Regions from separate parts of the Streptomyces sp. NPDC086766 genome, predicted to be linked through region 2. Evidence: riboswitches for the same ligand, from Rfam matches in the RefSeq annotation. Region 2 holds a riboswitch; each other region holds the start of a gene.
What was found. Region 2 has a riboswitch for thiamine pyrophosphate ahead of thiC (phosphomethylpyrimidine synthase ThiC). Riboswitches for the same ligand answer to the same signal wherever they lie in the genome.

Region 1 (5,585 bases), on a different contig from region 2:
CAGCAGCGCGTCGAACCCGCGGCCGATCCGGCCGGCGTCCCGGCGGGTGAGCGCGGCGGCGGCGAGCGCCCCGATCAGCACGGCGATGGCGGTGGCGGCGACCGCGTAGGACAGGGAGGTGCCGATGGCGGTGACCGGCGCCACCAGGAAGGTGCCGCCGTCCGCGTCGGTCAGCGCCCGGTAGTAACCGAGGCCGGGCGCCTGGAGCGACCGCTGCACGAGCACGGCCAGTGGCAGCAGAAGCAGCACCACGACGGTCCCGAGGACGCCCGCGAGGAGCGCCCACTGACCGGCACCGCGCGGCCGGCGCGCGGTCACGGACGCGTCGACGAGCTTCAGGGCCGCCTCCCGCCGCCGTACGGTCCGGGCGTGCGCGGCGAGGATCGCGCCGACCGCCAGGAACTGGACGACGGTGAGGACGGCTGCGGTGGACAGGTCGAAGATCTCGGAGGTCTGCCGGTAGATCTCCACTTCCAGGGTGGAGAAGGTGGGTCCGCCGAGGATCTGCACCACGCCGAAGGAGGTGAAGGTGAACAGGAAGACCATGAGCGCGGCGGCGGCGACCGCGGGCGCGAGGGCGGGCAGGGTGACCTTGCGCCAGGCCCGCAGCGGTGAGGCGCCGAGCATCCGGGCGGCCTCCTCCTGCCGCGGGTCGAGCTGGGCCCACAGACCGCCCACGGTCCGTACGACCACGGCGTAGTTGAAGAAGACGTGCGCCAGCAGGATCGCCCAGACCGTGGTGTCCAGCCGTACGCCCCACAGCTGGTCGAGGAGCCCGCCGCGCCCGACCAGGGCGAGGAAGGCGGTGCCCACGACGACCGTGGGCAGCACGAAGGGCACGGTGACCACCGCGCGCAGAACCTGCCGGCCGGGGAAGTCGAGGCGGGCGAAGACGTACGCGCCGGGCAGCGCGACCAGCAGGGTGAGCGCGGTGGAGGCGCACGCCTGCCAGGTGGTGAACCACAGCACGTGCCGGATGTCGGGCTGCCCGAGCACGTCCACGAGCCGCCCGAAGCGCCAGGCGCCGTCGACCCGGAGGCCGCGCCGGACGATCGCGGCCACCGGGTAGGCGAAGAACAGCGCGAAGAACGCGACGGGCACGGCCATGAGGCCGAACCGCGCCGCGTTCCCCGTACGCATCGGCGCACGGCCCTCGCGCGGGGTCACTTCAGTACGAGCGACGTCCACGACTTGACCCACTGGTCACGGTTGGCGGCGATCTTGCCCGGGGCCATGGTCTCGGGGGCCTTGGCCGGCGGGCCGTACTGGGTGAACTCGGCGGGCACCTTCGCGCCGCCGATCACGGGGTAGACGAACATGTTCAGCGGCATGTCCTCCTGGAACCTCTTGGAGATCAGGAAGTCGACGAGCGCCTTGCCGCCCTTGCTGTTCCTCGCGTTGCTCAGCAGCCCGGCGAACTCGATCTGCCGGAAGCAGGTGCCGGTGGCGACCCCGGTCGGGGCGGTCTTGGGCCGGGGGTCGGCGAAGACGACCTCGGCGGGCGGGGAGGAGGCGTAGGAGACGACGAGCGGCCGGTCGCCCTTGGCCTTCCGGCCGCCCGCGGAGCCGGAGAACTCCTCGTTGTAGGCCTGCTCCCAGCCGTCGACCACCTTGACGCCGTTGGCCTTGAGCTTCTTCCAGTAGCCGGACCAGCCGCCGTCGCCGTACTTCGCGGCGCTGCCGAGCAGGAAGCCGAGGCCGGGCGAGGAGGTGGCGGCGTTCTCGGTGACGAGGAGGTTCTTGTACGCCGGCTTGGCCAGGTCGTCGAAGGACTGCGGCGGGGTCAGCTTGTGCTTGCCGAACCACTCCTTGTCGTAGTTGACGCAGATGTCGCCGTAGTCGATCGGGGTGACGCGGTGCTTGGCCCCGTCGAGCTGGTAGGCGGCGCCGACCTGGTCGAGTCCCTTGGCCCGGTACGGCTGGAACAGCCCGTTGTCGAGGGCGCGGGACAACAGGGTGTTGTCGACGCCGAAGAAGACGTCGCCCTGCGGGTTGTCCTTGGTGAGGACAGCCTTGTTGACGGCCTGTCCGGCGTCGCCGTCCTTGAGGACCCTGACCTTGTACCCGGACTGCTTCTCGAACTCCTTGAGGACGTTCTTCGACACGGCCCACGCGTCGTGGCTGACCAGGGTCACGGTCTTGGTGTCGCCGCCGCTGCCGCCCGCGGAACCGTTCGACGATCCGCACGCGGACAGCGTGACGAGGCCGAGCCCGACGGCCACGGCCACGAAGGTCTTGGTGTGCACTGGATTTTCCTCCTGGGGTTGGCCAGGAAGAGACGCGGCCCTGCCCGGGTCCGGCGGACGGGGTCCGCGGGTTCCCGGGCAGGGCGCAACAGCTCGAGTGAAGACCGATCTCCCTACCCAGAATGACCTGGGCGAGGTTCGGAGGGTCTGCGGCCCGATTGCCGCACTCTCAGCGCTGTGGCGCTCCCCTGTCGGAATATGAAGATGTTGATATATGGACGGCCTCAGACTACCGCCCGTCTCCCTCCCGGAGGCACGCCCGGTCCCGTCTCAGTCGGAACCACCGCTCCCGCCCGGTGGCACATCTGGTCCGTCCCGGTGGCAGCCGCCCGGCCGCTACCTCTCCGTGGCGGCGAGCTGCCCGCACGCCCCGTCGATCTCCTGGCCCCGGGTGTCCCGGATGGTGACCGGTACACCGTGGGCGGCGATCGCCTCGACGAAGGCCTTCTCGTCCTCGGGCCGGGACGCGGTCCACTTGGAGCCCGGAGTCGGGTTCAGCGGGATGAGGTTGACGTGCACCGGCTTGCCCTTGAGCAGCCGTCCGAGCCGGTCCCCGCGCCACGCCTGGTCGTTGATGTCCCGGATCAGCGCGTACTCGATGGACAGCCGGCGCCCGGACCTGGCCGCGTACTCGAACCCGGCGTCCAGCACCTCGCGCACCTTCCACCGGGTGTTCACCGGTACGAGGGTGTCGCGCAGTTCGTCGTCCGGCGCGTGCAGGGAGATGGCCAGGCGGCACTTGAAGCCCTCGTCGGCGAACCGGTGGATGGCCGGGACGAGACCGACGGTGGACACGGTGATCCCGCGCTGCGACAGGCCCAGCCCGTCCGGCTCGGGGTCGGTCAGGGCCCGGATGGATCCGACGACTCGCCGGTAGTTGGCGAGCGGCTCGCCCATGCCCATGAAGACGATGTTGGACAGCCGCGCGGGGCCTCCGGGAACCTCGCCGTCGCGCAGGGCGCGCATCCCGTCCACGATCTGGTGCACGATCTCGGCGGTGGACAGATTGCGGTCCAGACCGGCCTGGCCGGTGGCGCAGAACGGGCAGTTCATACCGCAGCCGGCCTGCGAGCTGATGCACATGGTCACCCGGTCCGGGTAGCGCATGAGCACCGACTCCACGAGGGTGCCGTCGAACAGCCGCCACAGCGTCTTGCGTGTGGTGCCCTGGTCGGTCGACAGGTGCCGCACCACCGTCATCAGGTCCGGCAGCAGCGCCTCCCGCAGCTTGGCGCGCGAGCCGGCGGGGATGTCGGTCCACTGCTCCGGGTCGTGCGCGTACCGCGCGAAGTAGTGCTGCGAGAGCTGCTTGGCACGGAACGGCTTCTCGCCGATCGCGGCGACGGCCTCCTTGCGTTCGGCAGGAGTGAGGTCGGCAAGGTGCCGCGGCGGCTTCTGGGCTCCGCGCGGGGCGACGAAAGTGAGTTCTCCGGGCTTAGGCATGGCGGTACCAGTGTCGCAGATCCAATCGGGTGACCTGCGGCTGTCGGGCCGGGCACCTGTCGCCGGCGGTCGTCACCGGTCGTCACCGAGCGACCTCGGACGGCCCAGAGACGGCCCAGGAATGATCACCGTCCGCTGCTCACCACTCATCGAGCCGGACCCTGACCTGGTGGTTGGGGGCAGCGTGCCGGCAGAGCTGTCTGGAATCACTGTGAGGCGTTGGCGAGGAACGAGAGAACTCTGGGCCAGCCCTGCTCCCTCGCAGCGGCGTCGGCGGCGCGGCTCCCGCCGAGATTCATGTTCCGGCCGGTGGTGGGGTTGGTCAGTGAGACGGCCCGTGCAAGGTAGGGAAAGGTCCCCACGCCGTGCCCGGCCCCGGGGTAGATGAGGGACTGGTGAGGGTGACGGTCGTGGTTGTCGTCGAGTTGGGCGGCGATCTGTCTGGCGAAGGCCGGGGAAGCCCATAGGGCGTCGTCAGCGCCGGCGATGGAGAGGACCGGCCCGCTGAGATGGTCCAGCGGTATGGTGCTCTGGGGGATCGGCCGCCCTTGGTAGGTCCAAGCGTCGCCGCCTTCCGGGAAGCCTGGAAAGACCGTGGAAGAGGGCGAGTACACGACAGCTCCGTGGACGAGCTGGGGGTAGTGCTCGGCCAGGAGCAGAGCGGCCTCGCTGCCGCGCGAATAGCCCATCGCGATGATGTGGGCGGGGTCCGAGGAAGGCTGCGCTGCCAGGAGGTGCGCGGCGGTCGCGAAGTACTCCAGCGGGATGTCCCGCAGAGTTGCGGGCAGGCCCGGCATACGGAAGTAGCCGAGCGACAGCGTCGGATAGCCGTGGGACGCCAGCAGAGCGGCCTCGAACTTCATGCCGACTCCGCCTTCCGATCCACCGAAGGCCAGCACCGCCGGATGGCGCGGGGTGCCCGGAGGGGGCAGGAACAGTTTCCCGAGCAACTTGTCGTGGGCCAGGGACAGGTCCTTGCTCTGCACACCCGGCCTCGCCCATTCGCGGGTGAGGGTACGGCCCGCGAGCGAGCGCCCGTGCGCGGTGACACCGATCCGCACCTTGTACGAGGGAGCGAGATCCGGGTAAAGCGGGGCGAAGGACGCCAGGTCGGGATCGCCGGACGGCGGCCTCATCGACCAGAACAGCCCCATTCCGTCGACCTTGTTGTACGTCCCCGACTCCGGCCGCGACGTGGTGAGGTCGACGACACCGCGGTCGTCCGCGGTGAAGGTTGCCTTCGCTCCCCAGACCTGGCCGTTGTACGCGGTCGCCGAGGAGCCCACGACAATCCGGTCATGCGGGGCGAGGTGCGTGATCCTCATGTGTACCGGCTGATCGACCAGCGCGACCGGCATGTCGACATCGATGGCCGCCCGGGTGCTGACAGGACGCGCCGATGAGCACCCTGCCGCCCCCCACGCGACGATCACTGACATCGCCACACCCAATGCCCGCCACAGTTGCCACTGTCGAGACATCGCGCCCCCATCGCCCCCGAAACCCGCACTACATGTCCCATGAGCAGCGACAGGAGTCAACAGAGCCGTCGTGAGCTCCCCGCCGATCGCTCGTTCACCTCGGACGGCCCGGGCCCGCCGCCGGGGCTCGGCGAAAGGCATGGCCCGGGAGGCCTCACGCCTCCGCCCGCGAATGTCAGTGGCCGCTGTTAGCGTCCGGCCGTTCCGAAAAGCCGGAGAGCGAGGGGTGTATGGGTGCGTCGGGGTGGGACTATTCGGTCCCCTATCAGGAGGATCTCGTCGGGGCCTTCGAGGGGCTGCGGCGGAAGGTCTTCGAGGAGCGGGAGTACTACTGGGGTCCTGGTGCCGACTGGCGGCCGGAGGAGGAGCGGCTGCCGTGGCCGGAGACCATGGACGAGCTGTGGGAGCACGAGCT
Region 2 (5,585 bases):
GTACGCGCTGGGTACGGTTTGTGCGGCGGTCCCGATCACGGTGGGCACCACGGCGGCCACGATGGCCCTCTCCCTCCCCGCCCACCAGGCCTCCCGCCTGCTGCCCGCGGCCCGGCAGCTGCAGGGCGAGGTGAGCCGGAGGATCGGCTCCCTGGCACTCTCTATCAGCATCTGAAAACTCACTCCTTGTGATCTGCCGTGCACGTTCAGCAAGATGCACCCAGTGTGACGGGGACGATTCCCGGCCAGTCGACGGCAGATGACGGGGTAGCGATGCGCGAGTCCGTACAGGCAGAGGTCATGATGAGCTTTCTCGTGTCCGAGGAGCTCTCCTTCCGCATCCCGGTGGAGCTGCGGTACGAGACCTGCGATCCCTATGCCGTGCGGCTGACCTTCCATCTGCCCGGGGACGCACCGGTGACCTGGGCCTTCGGGCGCGAGCTGCTGATCGACGGGGTGGGCACGCCGTGCGGCGACGGCGACGTGCGGATCTCGCCCGCCGACAACGAGGCGCTCAGCGAGGTCCTGATCCGGCTGCAGGTCGGCGGCGACCGGGCGCTGTTCCGTTCCTCGGCGGCCCCGCTCGTGGCCTTCCTCGACCGCACGGACAAGCTGGTGCCGCTCGGGCAGGAGGGCGCGCTGGGGGACTTCGACGCCCATCTCGACGAGGCCCTGGACCGCATCCTGGCGGAGGAACAGAGCGCGGGCTGAGCTAGGGCCGTCGGGGCGCTGTTGCCGTAACGCTTCACCGCTCCCGAGGGCGTTCGCCGCATCTCCCGCGGCCTCGCCGGCGACAGCGCCTGCGGTCCGCGCCCCCACCCCTCACCGTGGCCGTGGTCCGGCCCGAGGCGCCGCCTCAGCGCCTGCGGCGTCGTCCCCGTCCGCCGCGCGCCGGGGCCGGCTGCGCGGCCGGTGCCGGGGCCGGGTCGGCTCCCGGGCGGTCGGCCGAGACCACGAGGGCGGCGAGGGCCGTGGTGACCGGGACCGAGGCCACCAGGCCGATCGAGCCCACCAGCGTGCGCACGATCTCCTCCGCGACCAGTTCGCTGGTGGCGACCGTCCCCACGCTGCTCTGCGCGACGGAGAAGAGCAGCAACAGCGGGAGCGCGGCGCCCGCGTACGCGAGGACCAGTGTGTTGACGACCGACGCGATGTGGTCGCGTCCGATGCGGATGCCCGCCCGGTACAGGCCTCGCCAGCCCATCGCGGGGTTGGCCTCGTGCAGCTCCCAGACCGCCGACGTCTGCGTCACCGTCACGTCGTCCAGCACACCGAGCGAGCCGATGATGACGCCGGCGAGCAGCAGACCGCTCATGTCGATCGACGGATAGAGGCCGTGGATGAGGCCGGTGTTGTCGTCCGTGTTGCCGGTGAGTGCGGCCCAGCCGATGAACAGCGAGCCCAGGACGCCGATCAGCACCAGAGATATCAGGGTGCCCAGCACCGCGACCGACGTGCGCGCGGACAGGCCGTGGCACAGGTAGAGGGCGATCAGCATGATGGCGCTCGAACCGACGACCGCCACGACCAGGGGGTTCGAGCCCTCCAGGATCGCCGGCAGGACGAAGAAGTTCAGCACCAGGAAGCTGATGGCCAGCGCGACCAGCGCCATGACGCCCCGCATCCGCCCGACGACCACGACGGCGAGTGCGAAGATGCCGGCCAGGAGGCCCATGGGGAAGCGCCGGTCGACATCGGTGACCGAGTACTGGAGATCCTTCGGCGCCGAGGGCTCGTAGGCGACGACGACCTTCTGGCCCTCGTGCAACTGCCGTGACTGGTCCGGCTGGACGAACTCGGTGAACGTACGGCCCGTGTCGGAGCCGGTGTCGACCCGGACCGTGGCCTTCTTGCAGGTGCCGGATGCCTGCTCCGGCGCGGAGGAGCTTCCGGCAGCGGAGGGATCTCCGGCGGGGGCGCCGGCCGAGGCGTTCACCCCCTTGCAGCTGACCGCGATCACCTGGGTGACGGTGGCCTGCTGGCTCTGCCGGTCGAAGCCGACGCCGGTGCGCTCGTGCGCGGGGGCGCCGCCGGGCCAGAGCACCGCGAGCCCGACGGCCACCGCGACGGCGAACGGGATCAGGACCGCCGCGATCACCTTGCGCAGGTGCTTCGAGACGGGCGTGGCGGGCCCATGGCTGTGAGCGTGCCCGTGACCGTGTCCCTGCACGTGCTCGTGGCCCTGTCCGGACCCGTGCCCGTGCCCATGGCCCTGCTCCTGCCCGGGGCCCGGTCTGCCTCGTGGTTCTGGCGGTGGATAGGGGGACTGCTGTGTCGTGGTCACCGCCAGATCATCGCAAGAACGGCAGAGGCCCACTGTTCACCGCGCCACAAGGGGCGCTAGCGTGGAGGCACCTTTGCACACGCGGGAGCTCGGAGCACCGGGCTGAGAGGGCGCTGACCTCCGTATTCGCGATGTTTCACGTGGAACGAGAGATGTTTCACGCGGAACGTCGACAGACGGAAGCCGCTGCGTCGACCGCCGAACCTGTTACCGGGTAATGCCGGCGTAGGGAGTAGGTCTCATGACCCACAAGGACGCACGCACGCCTGCCTCCACGCAGATCTCCAGCGACGGGGAGGCCGGGAAGTCCATCGGCTGGCACAAGGCGTATGTCGAGGGCTCGCGCCCCGATCTGCGGGTGCCGGTCCGTCAGGTGCACCTCACCAACGGGAAGTCGGTCACGCTGTACGACACGTCGGGCCCGTACACCGATCCACTCGTCGACACCGATGTCCGCAGGGGCCTGCCGCCGCTGCGGGAGAACTGGATCGTCGCCCGCGGTGACACCGAGGAGTACGCGGGCCGACCCGTCCGCCCCGAGGACGACGGGATCAAGCACACCTCGCCGCGCGGGGGCCTGCGCAACCTCGACGCGGTGTTCCCGGGGCGGCCGCGCCAGCCGCGCCGGGGACGCGACGGCCAGGCGGTCACGCAACTCGCGTACGCGCGCCGGGGCGAGATCACGCCCGAGATGGAGTATGTGGCTCTCCGCGAGAACGTCGCTCCGGAAGTGGTCCGGGAGGAGATCGCGGCGGGCCGCGCCGTGCTGCCGGCCAACGTCAACCACCCGGAGATCGAGCCGATGATCATCGGCAAGCGGTTCCTGGTGAAGGTCAACGCCAACATCGGCAACTCCGCGGTCACGTCCTCCATCGAGGAGGAGGTGGAGAAGATGACCTGGGCGACCCGGTGGGGCGCGGACACGGTCATGGACCTCTCCACCGGCCGCAACATCCACACCACCCGCGAGTGGGTGCTGCGCAACTCCCCCGTCCCCATCGGCACGGTGCCGCTCTACCAGGCCCTGGAGAAGGTCGACGGCAGGGCCGAGGAACTGACCTGGGACATCTACAAGGACACCGTCGTCGAGCAGGCCGAGCAGGGCGTGGACTACATGACGGTCCACGCCGGCGTACGCCTCGCCTACGTGCCGCTGACGGCGAACCGCAAGACCGGCATCGTCTCGCGCGGCGGCTCGATCATGGCGGCCTGGTGCCTCGCGCACCACAAGGAGTCGTTCCTCTACGAGAACTTCGAGGAACTCTGCGAGATCCTCGCCGCCTACGACGTCACCTACTCGCTGGGCGACGGACTGCGTCCCGGCTCCATCGCCGACGCCAACGACGAGGCGCAGTTCGCGGAGTTGCGCACGCTCGGGGAACTCAACACGATCGCCAAGCGTTTCCACGTACAGACCATGATCGAGGGCCCGGGACACGTCCCGATGCACAAGATCAAGGAGAACATCGACCTTCAGCAGGAGATCTGCGATGAGGCTCCGTTCTATACGCTCGGCCCGCTGACCACGGACGTCGCGCCGGCGTACGACCACATCACCTCGGGCATCGGCGCCGCGATGATCGCCTGGTGGGGCACGGCCATGCTGTGCTATGTCACGCCCAAGGAGCACCTGGGCCTGCCCAACCGCGACGACGTCAAGACCGGGGTCATCACCTACAAGATCGCCGCCCACGCGGCCGACCTCGCCAAGGGCCACCCCGGGGCGCAGGAGTGGGACGACGCACTGTCCGACGCCCGCTTCGAGTTCCGGTGGGAGGACCAGTTCAACCTGGCCCTCGACCCGGACACGGCACGGGAGTTCCACGACGAGACCCTCCCCGCGGAACCGGCCAAGACGGCCCACTTCTGCTCGATGTGCGGGCCGAAGTTCTGCTCGATGAAGATCTCGCAGGACATCCGCCGCGAACACGGAACCGATCAGGCGGAGATCGAGAAGGGCATGGCCCAGAAGTCCAAGGAGTTCGCGGAGGCGGGGAACCGGGTCTACCTGCCCATCACGGACTGACGTCCCAAGGTTCCACCGCGGGTGCGTGTTCCGCCCGCCCCATGCCCTGTGCCCGGCCGCATCGGCCGGAGCACGGGGCGCGGAGCGCGGGTCCCGGGGAGCCGGTGTCGTAACGGAAGGGGTACGACGGTATTCGGTGGGGAGCGTGATCTCTACTGTCGGGGGCGTGGGTGGGATCGATGTTGCCAATGGAGTGGCCGGCGCCGTCATCGGCATGTTGTTCGCGGTGCTGTTCCAACAGCCGCTGCAGGACGCCTGGTTCCGGCTGCGGGGGCGGTCGGGGCGTGCGCTGCGCACGCTGCGGCGCCGGGACGAGTCCAGTCCCGCCTGGCGCACCTTCTCCCTCGGGCCGTTGCAGACCTCGGCCCTGATCGTCGAGGGGGACGGGGAGACGCCGATCCCTGCCGAGGCGGTCTTCGTCCACGTGCTCGACGAGGAGGTGAGGCTGCCGGAGGACATGGCGCCCTGGCGGGACGAGGTGGCCGCCGACTGCGAGCGTCTGCGCGCCGAGGGACGCACCCCGGTGTGGAACGGCCCGCGGTACGCGGTGGAGTCGTTCGACATCTCCCGCACCGCCCTCGACGAGACCCCGGAGGTGCACCTGCGGTTGCGGCCGACCGACTACTACACCTTCCTCGCCGCGCAGCAGCTCGACCGCCGCCTGCCCGACGGGACGACTCCCCGCTCGCGCCATCTCGACCCGGGGGAGCCGCTGCGGGCCCCGGCGTTCCTGCAGTGCAGCTTCGCCGTCAACGTCGCGGTGGTCACCGCCGACGACATGCTGGTGGTGAGCCGGCGCAGCGACCGGGTCCGGATGGCGCCGGGCGTGTGGAACTCCTCCGTCAACGAGGGCCTGTCACGCCACATCGACTCCTCGGGGCGGAGCGCGCCGGACCTGCACGCCGTGTGCCGCCGGGGCATGCGCGAGGAACTGTCGCTGGAACCGCACGAGTACACCGTCGACCTGCTGGCCTTCGTCCTGGACGTCGAGCGGCGGCACTGGAGCGCCCACTACTACGCCCGGCTCGAGGAGTTGAAGAGCACGGACCTGCAGGAGCGGATGAGCCGGGGCGTCGCGGACCGCTGGGAGCACCAGACGATCGACTACGTGCCCTTCCGGCCCGCCCCGGTGGTCCGGTACATGATGCGGGAGGACCGCGTGCACCGGTGGGCGCCGCTGGCCCCGGCGCTGTTCCACCTCGCTCTCGTCCATGCCTACAGCCGCACGCTCGTCGAGCGGGTGGAAGCGCAGGTCCTCAGGCGTCTGTAGCCGGG
Region 3 (5,585 bases), on a different contig from region 2:
TCCGCACCGGCTCCTGCGCCCGCGTCACCGCCGACGCCAGCATCACCCCCGCGCACCCCAGCTCCATGGCGAGCGTCACGTCCGAGGCCGTACCGGCGCCGGCGTCGAGGATCACCGGCACCCGCGCCCGCTCCACGATCAGCTGGAAGTTGTGCGGGTTGCGGATGCCGAGCCCGGACCCGATCGGCGATCCCAGCGGCATGATCGCCGCGCAGCCGGCGTCCTCCAGCTTCCGCGCGAGCACCGGATCGTCGTTCGTGTACGGCAGCACGGTGAACCCGTCGTCGACCAGCGTCTCGGCGGCGTCCAGCAGCTCGATCGGGTCCGGCAGCAGCGTCCGCTCGTCGGCGATGACCTCCAGCTTGATCAGGTCGGTGCCCAGCGCCTCCCGCGCCAGCCGCGCCGTGAGCACCGCCTCACCGGCGGTGAAGCAACCGGCGGTGTTCGGCAGCACCCGGATGCCCAGCCGGTCCAGCACCGACAGCACGGATCCGTGCACGGAGGGGTCCACCCGCCGCATCGCGACCGTGGTCAGCTCCGTGCCGGAGGCGACCAGCGCCCGCTCCAGCACCTCCAGGCTGGGCGCCCCGCCGGTGCCCATGATCAGCCGGGACGCGAAGGACGTACCGCCGAGGACGAGGGGGTCGTCGGCCATGGGTCAGCCTCCCTGGACGGCGGTCAGCACTTCGACGCGGTCGCCGTCGGCCAGGGCCGTGGACGACCACCGTGTGCGCGGGACGACGGTCTCGTTGAGGGCGGCGGCCACTCCGGAGGGGGCGGCGGTCAGCATCGCCACGACGGTGTCCAGAGCCGTGCCGGACGCGACCTCGCGCGGCTCCCCGTTGACCGAGATGTTCATGCGGGCTGCTCCGAGAGTGCGGCGGCGCGGAAGCGGCGCGGGCTGAAGGGGCGGGCGTCGTCGGGCAGGTCGCCGGTGACCAGGGCGTGCGCCAGGACGTCCCCGGTGACCGGGGTGAGCAGCACGCCGTTGCGGTAGTGCCCGGTGGCCAGCAGCAGTCCGTCCAGGTCGGTCGGGCCGAGCAGCGGCGCGTTGTCGGGGGAGCCCGGACGCAGCCCGGCCCGGGTCTCCGTCAGCGGCAGCTCGGTGATCCCCGGCACCAGTTCGTGCGCGTCCCGCAGCAGCTCGTACACACCGCCCGCGGTCACCGTGGTGTCCCAGCCCAGCTCCTCGCTGGTCGCCCCGACCACCAGCTCGCCGTTCAGGCGCGGCACCAGGTAGACCTGGCCGCCGCGCACCACGGCCCGTACGGTCCGGCTCAGGAAGGGCGCGTACCGCTTCGGCACGGTCAGCCGCAGCACCTGTCCCTTCACCGGCCGCACCGGCGGCAGCACGTCGTCCTGCACGCCCGCGAGCCGGCCGCTGAGGCTGCCGGCCGCGAGCACCACGTGGCCCGCGCCCAGCACCGTGCCGTCGCGCAGCACGCAGCCCGCCGCCCGGTCCCGGACCACGGTCAGCCGCTCGGCCCAGGCGCGATGGAAGACCACGCCCGCCCGCTCGCACGCGGTCACCAGGGCGCGGGCCAGCCGCCGCGGGTCCACCTGGTGGTCGCCGTCCACCCGCAGACCGCCGCGCACGCCCGGCGCGAGCATCGGCTCCAGCCGCCGGCACTCGCGCCCCGACAGCCACTCGGAGTCCAGGCCCGACCGCCGCTGCAGCGCGTGCAGCTCCCGCAGATGGGCCCGGTCGTCGGCGTCCAGCGCGACGGCGAGCGTGCCGCACCGGCGGTAGCCGAGGTCGAGGCCGGTCAGTTCGGTCAGCTCGGCCGCGAAGTCCGGATAGCGGCGGGCCGAGGCGAGGTTCAGCCCGAGCAGGGTCTGCTCGCCGTGGTGCAGTTCGGTGACGGCGGCGAGCATCCCGGCCGCCACCTGCGCGGCCCCGCCGCCCGGCTCGGGATCCACCACGGCCGCGGTCAGGCCGCGCTGCGCCGCGCGCCAGGCGGTCACGAGCCCGATGATCCCGCCCCCGACGACCAGGACGTCCGCCGTGCCCGGCGAGGGGACGCCCGGGGACGCCGTGCCCGGCGACGGGGTGCCCGCGGGTGAGATGTCCGGGGACGTGCCCGGCGGCGGGGTGCCCGGAGGCGACGTACTCGAAGACGGCGTACTCGAAGACGGCGTACTCGAAGACGGCGTACTCGAAGACGGCGTACCTGAGGACGACATGGGCGTTCAGCCCCTCCCTTCGCCGGCATGACCCGGATCAGGTTCGTACGGTCGGAGGCCGCCAGCCTCCCTCTCAGCCCGGTGCGTCCGGGCTCCCGCGAGTGCTTGTACGGTGGCCACCCTAGCCCGCCGGGCACCGACCTCGTAAGGGAGCCTTCGCCCATGCCGCGCTCGCTCGACGGCCTCGTCCTCGCCCCCGTCGCCGACCAGGCCCCCGGCCAGGTGGGCACCCGCACCCGGTTCACCTACCACGAGCGGAACGGGGAGATCTGGGCCGAATACGCGGGCGGTGACGTCGTACGCGGCCATCTGGTGGGTATCCGGGAAGGGGACCGCCTCGACTTCCGGTACGTGCAGCTCAAGCACGACGGGACCACGTCCTGCGGGCACTGTGTGTCGACGGTGGTCGAACTGCCCGACGGGCGTGTCCGGTTGGAGGAGAGCTGGCAGTGGGAGTCGCAGCCGGGGAGCGGGACGAGCGTGGTGGAAGAGGTGACGGGCCCCGCTGTGCAGCAGGTCACCCCGTCCGCACCCTGACTGACCCTCCGTCAGGTGTCTATGGTGATCGGGTGAGCGAGCAGACGCAGGAACACGGCACGTCACAGCCGCGGCGCGTGGTCGTCGCCGGCGCGGGCATGGCCGGTGTGCAGACCGCCGTGGCCCTGCGCGAGCAGGGCTTCACCGGCACCGTGACGCTGATCGGCGCCGAGCCCCACCAGCCCTACGACCGGCCGCCCCTGTCCAAGGCCGTCCTGCTCGGCAAGGCCGAGGACTCCGCCTTCGACGTCGACTTCGAGGCCCTCGGCATCGAACTCCAGCTGGGCCGAGAGGCGCTCGCCGTACGGGTCGACGCGCACGTCCTCGACACCTCCGCCGGTCCCGTGCCCTACGACGTGCTCGTGCTGGCGACCGGCGCCGAACCGGTCCGGCTGCCGGGCGCCGAGGGCGTCCCCGGCGTCCACCTGCTGCGCACCCTGGACGACGCCGAACGGCTCCGCCCGGTCCTCGCCCGGCAGCACGACATCGTGGTCGTCGGGGCCGGGTGGATCGGCGCCGAGTTCGCTACTGCCGCCCGCGAGGCGGGCTGCGCGGTGACGGTCGTCGAGGCCGCGGACCGCCCGCTCGCCGGGGCGCTGCCCGCCGAGGTGGCCGCCCCGATGGCCGCCTGGTACGCCGACGCCGGCGCCGAGCTGCGCACCCAGGCGCGCGTGGCGCGCGTGGCGCCGGGCGCGGTGCTGCTCGACGACGGCACGCGGCTGCCCGCGGGCGCCGTCGTGGTCGGCATCGGCGCGCGCCCCGCCACCGGCTGGCTGGCCGGCTCCGGCATCCCCCTGGGCGCCCACGGCGAGGTCCTGGCCGACGACCACCTGCGCGCCGGCGCGCCGGACGTGTACGCGGTCGGCGACTGCGCCTCCTTCCCCTCGGGCCGTTACGGGGAGCGCCTGCTCGTCCACCACTGGGACAACGCGCTGCAGGGCCCACGCACCGTCGCGGCGAACATCCTGGGCGAGACCCCCGCGGTCTACGACCCGGTCCCGTACTTCTGGTCCGAGCAGTTCGGCCGCTTCGTGCAGTACGCCGGCCACCACGCGTCCGCCGACACGACCGTCCTGCGCGGCGACCCGTCCGGGCCGGCGTGGACGGTGTGCTGGCTGCGCGAGGGCCGCCTGGTGGCCCTGCTGGCGGTCGGCCGTCCGCGGGACCTCGCCCAGGGCAGACGCCTGATCGAGGCGGGCACGCCGATGGATCCCGCCCTGCTGGAGGACCCCGCGCGCCCGCTGAAGACGGCCACCGCCGAGGGGGCGCCGCCCACGGCGCCGGCGTAGGACCTGCCCCGGCCGGACGGGCCTGACTTCCGACTGTCGGTCCCAGATGGCACGCTTGATCCCGTGACCGAGATTGACGCAAAGATCGATGCTCTCGTCCCCGCCTGGCTCACCCTCCCCGACATCGCCGAACAGCTCGGCGTCGAGGTGACACGTGTGCGGCAGCTGGTCAAGGACGGCCAGCTCATCGCCGTACGCCGTGGTGAGAACCGCGCACTGCACGTCCCCGCCGCCTTCATCGACGGGGACAAGGTCGTCAAGGGGCTGTCCGGGACCCTGACGCTCCTGCGGGACGACGGTTTCACGGACGAAGAGATGCTGGAGTGGCTCTTCACCCCCGACCCGACCCTGCCCGGCACCCCCGCGCAGGCGCTGAGCGAGAATCGAGGCACGGAGGTGAAGCGCCGCGCCCAGGCGCTCGCCGTCTGATCCAGAACAACCGTTCCCACGGCGTACGGGCCGCGCCCACCGGGGCCGCGGCCGCGGCGGGCTGCGGCCCGCCGGGGTCACGGCCCCCCGGGGCGCGTCCCGTACGCCGACGACACAACGCACCGACACCGGGGGGATTCACGTATGCCCGACACCGCCGCCCGCGCCCGTGACCGGCTGGCCGACGCCCGGCTCTACCTGTGTACGGACGCCCGGACCCGCCAGGGCGACCTGCCCGAGTTCCTGGACGCGGTCCTGGCCGGCGGGGTGGACATCGTGCAACTGCGCGACAAGGGCATGGAGGCGGCCGAGGAGCTGGAGCACCTCCGGGTCTTCGCCGACGCCTGCGCCCGGCACGGCAGGATGCTCGCGGTCAACGACCGGGCGGACGTCGCGCACGCCGCCCGCGCCGACGTGCTCCACCTGGGCCAGGGCGACCTCCCGGTCCCCGCGGCCCGCGCGATCCTCGGCGGCGACGTGCTGATCGGCCGCTCCACGCACTCGAAGGCGGAGGCCGAGGCGGCCGCCGCGCAGGACGGCGTGGACTACTTCTGCACGGGCCCGTGCTGGCCCACGCCCACCAAGCCCGGCCGCCCCGCCCCGGGCCTGGACCTCGTCCGCCACACCGCCGCCCTCGGCACCGCCCGGCCCTGGTTCGCCATCGGCGGCATCGACCTCGGCAACCTGGACGAGGTCCTCGACGCGGGCGCCCGCCGCGTCGTCGTGGTCCGGGCGATCACCGCGGCGGACGACCCCGGCGCGGCGGCGGCGCGGTTCGCCGAGCGGCTGCGCCGGGCCGCGTAGGCGTCCCGGCCGGCCCGGTCCCGTCCTCCGGCCCCGGCCGCGTCCCGCCCTCGGTCCGGTCCCGTCCGGCCGGGGCGCAGCCGTCCCGGTATCAGCCGTCCCGGTACCGACCGGTCCGCGCCCAGCCGTCTCAGTCCGTGGACATCGGCGGCGTGTGGAGGGGGTTCCGCGGGGGCCGGATGTCCAAGGGGTGAACAACGAGTCGACAAATCAGGCAAATTTCCGGCTTTCGGTTGGGGGACCGGCGCACCCTGGATAACCTGCGAGTATGGCCCTCGGAACCGCATCCACCCGGACAGATCGCGCCCGGACCGTCCGCGACATCCTCGCCGCCGGCAAGGC

Region 1: it holds a riboswitch for thiamine pyrophosphate, as region 2 does, so the genes downstream of both, ACIPM1_RS26370 (thiamine ABC transporter substrate-binding protein) here and thiC (phosphomethylpyrimidine synthase ThiC) in region 2, are expected to answer to the same signal.
Region 3: it holds a riboswitch for thiamine pyrophosphate, as region 2 does, so the genes downstream of both, thiO (glycine oxidase ThiO) here and thiC (phosphomethylpyrimidine synthase ThiC) in region 2, are expected to answer to the same signal.

The regions. Positions count from the first base shown of each region.
Region 1 covers NZ_JBIVBI010000016.1:57,459-63,043, forward strand. The annotation lists gene ACIPM1_RS26365 (ABC transporter permease) at 1-1,140, opposite strand, end outside; gene ACIPM1_RS26370 (thiamine ABC transporter substrate-binding protein) at 1,164-2,246, opposite strand; TPP riboswitch at 2,339-2,446, opposite strand; gene rlmN (23S rRNA (adenine(2503)-C(2))-methyltransferase RlmN) at 2,583-3,689, opposite strand; gene ACIPM1_RS26380 (acyl-CoA thioesterase/bile acid-CoA:amino acid N-acyltransferase family protein) at 3,896-5,128, opposite strand; gene ACIPM1_RS26385 (hypothetical protein) at 5,401-5,585, shown strand, end outside.
Region 2 covers NZ_JBIVBI010000005.1:434,035-439,619, forward strand. The annotation lists gene ACIPM1_RS12610 (helix-turn-helix domain-containing protein) at 1-175, shown strand, start outside; gene ACIPM1_RS12615 (SsgA family sporulation/cell division regulator) at 274-711, shown strand; gene ACIPM1_RS12620 (YibE/F family protein) at 857-2,284, opposite strand; TPP riboswitch at 2,356-2,533, shown strand; gene thiC (phosphomethylpyrimidine synthase ThiC) at 2,526-4,310, shown strand; gene ACIPM1_RS12630 (hypothetical protein) at 4,477-5,580, shown strand.
Region 3 covers NZ_JBIVBI010000001.1:505,474-511,058, forward strand. The annotation lists gene ACIPM1_RS02270 (thiazole synthase) at 1-655, opposite strand, end outside; gene thiS (sulfur carrier protein ThiS) at 659-859, opposite strand; gene thiO (glycine oxidase ThiO) at 856-2,067, opposite strand; gene ACIPM1_RS02285 (hypothetical protein) at 2,006-2,215, shown strand; TPP riboswitch at 2,182-2,293, opposite strand; gene ACIPM1_RS02290 (hypothetical protein) at 2,347-2,721, shown strand; gene ACIPM1_RS02295 (NAD(P)/FAD-dependent oxidoreductase) at 2,754-4,010, shown strand; gene ACIPM1_RS02300 (Rv2175c family DNA-binding protein) at 4,074-4,439, shown strand; gene thiE (thiamine phosphate synthase) at 4,584-5,243, shown strand; gene metF (methylenetetrahydrofolate reductase [NAD(P)H]) at 5,512-5,585, shown strand, end outside.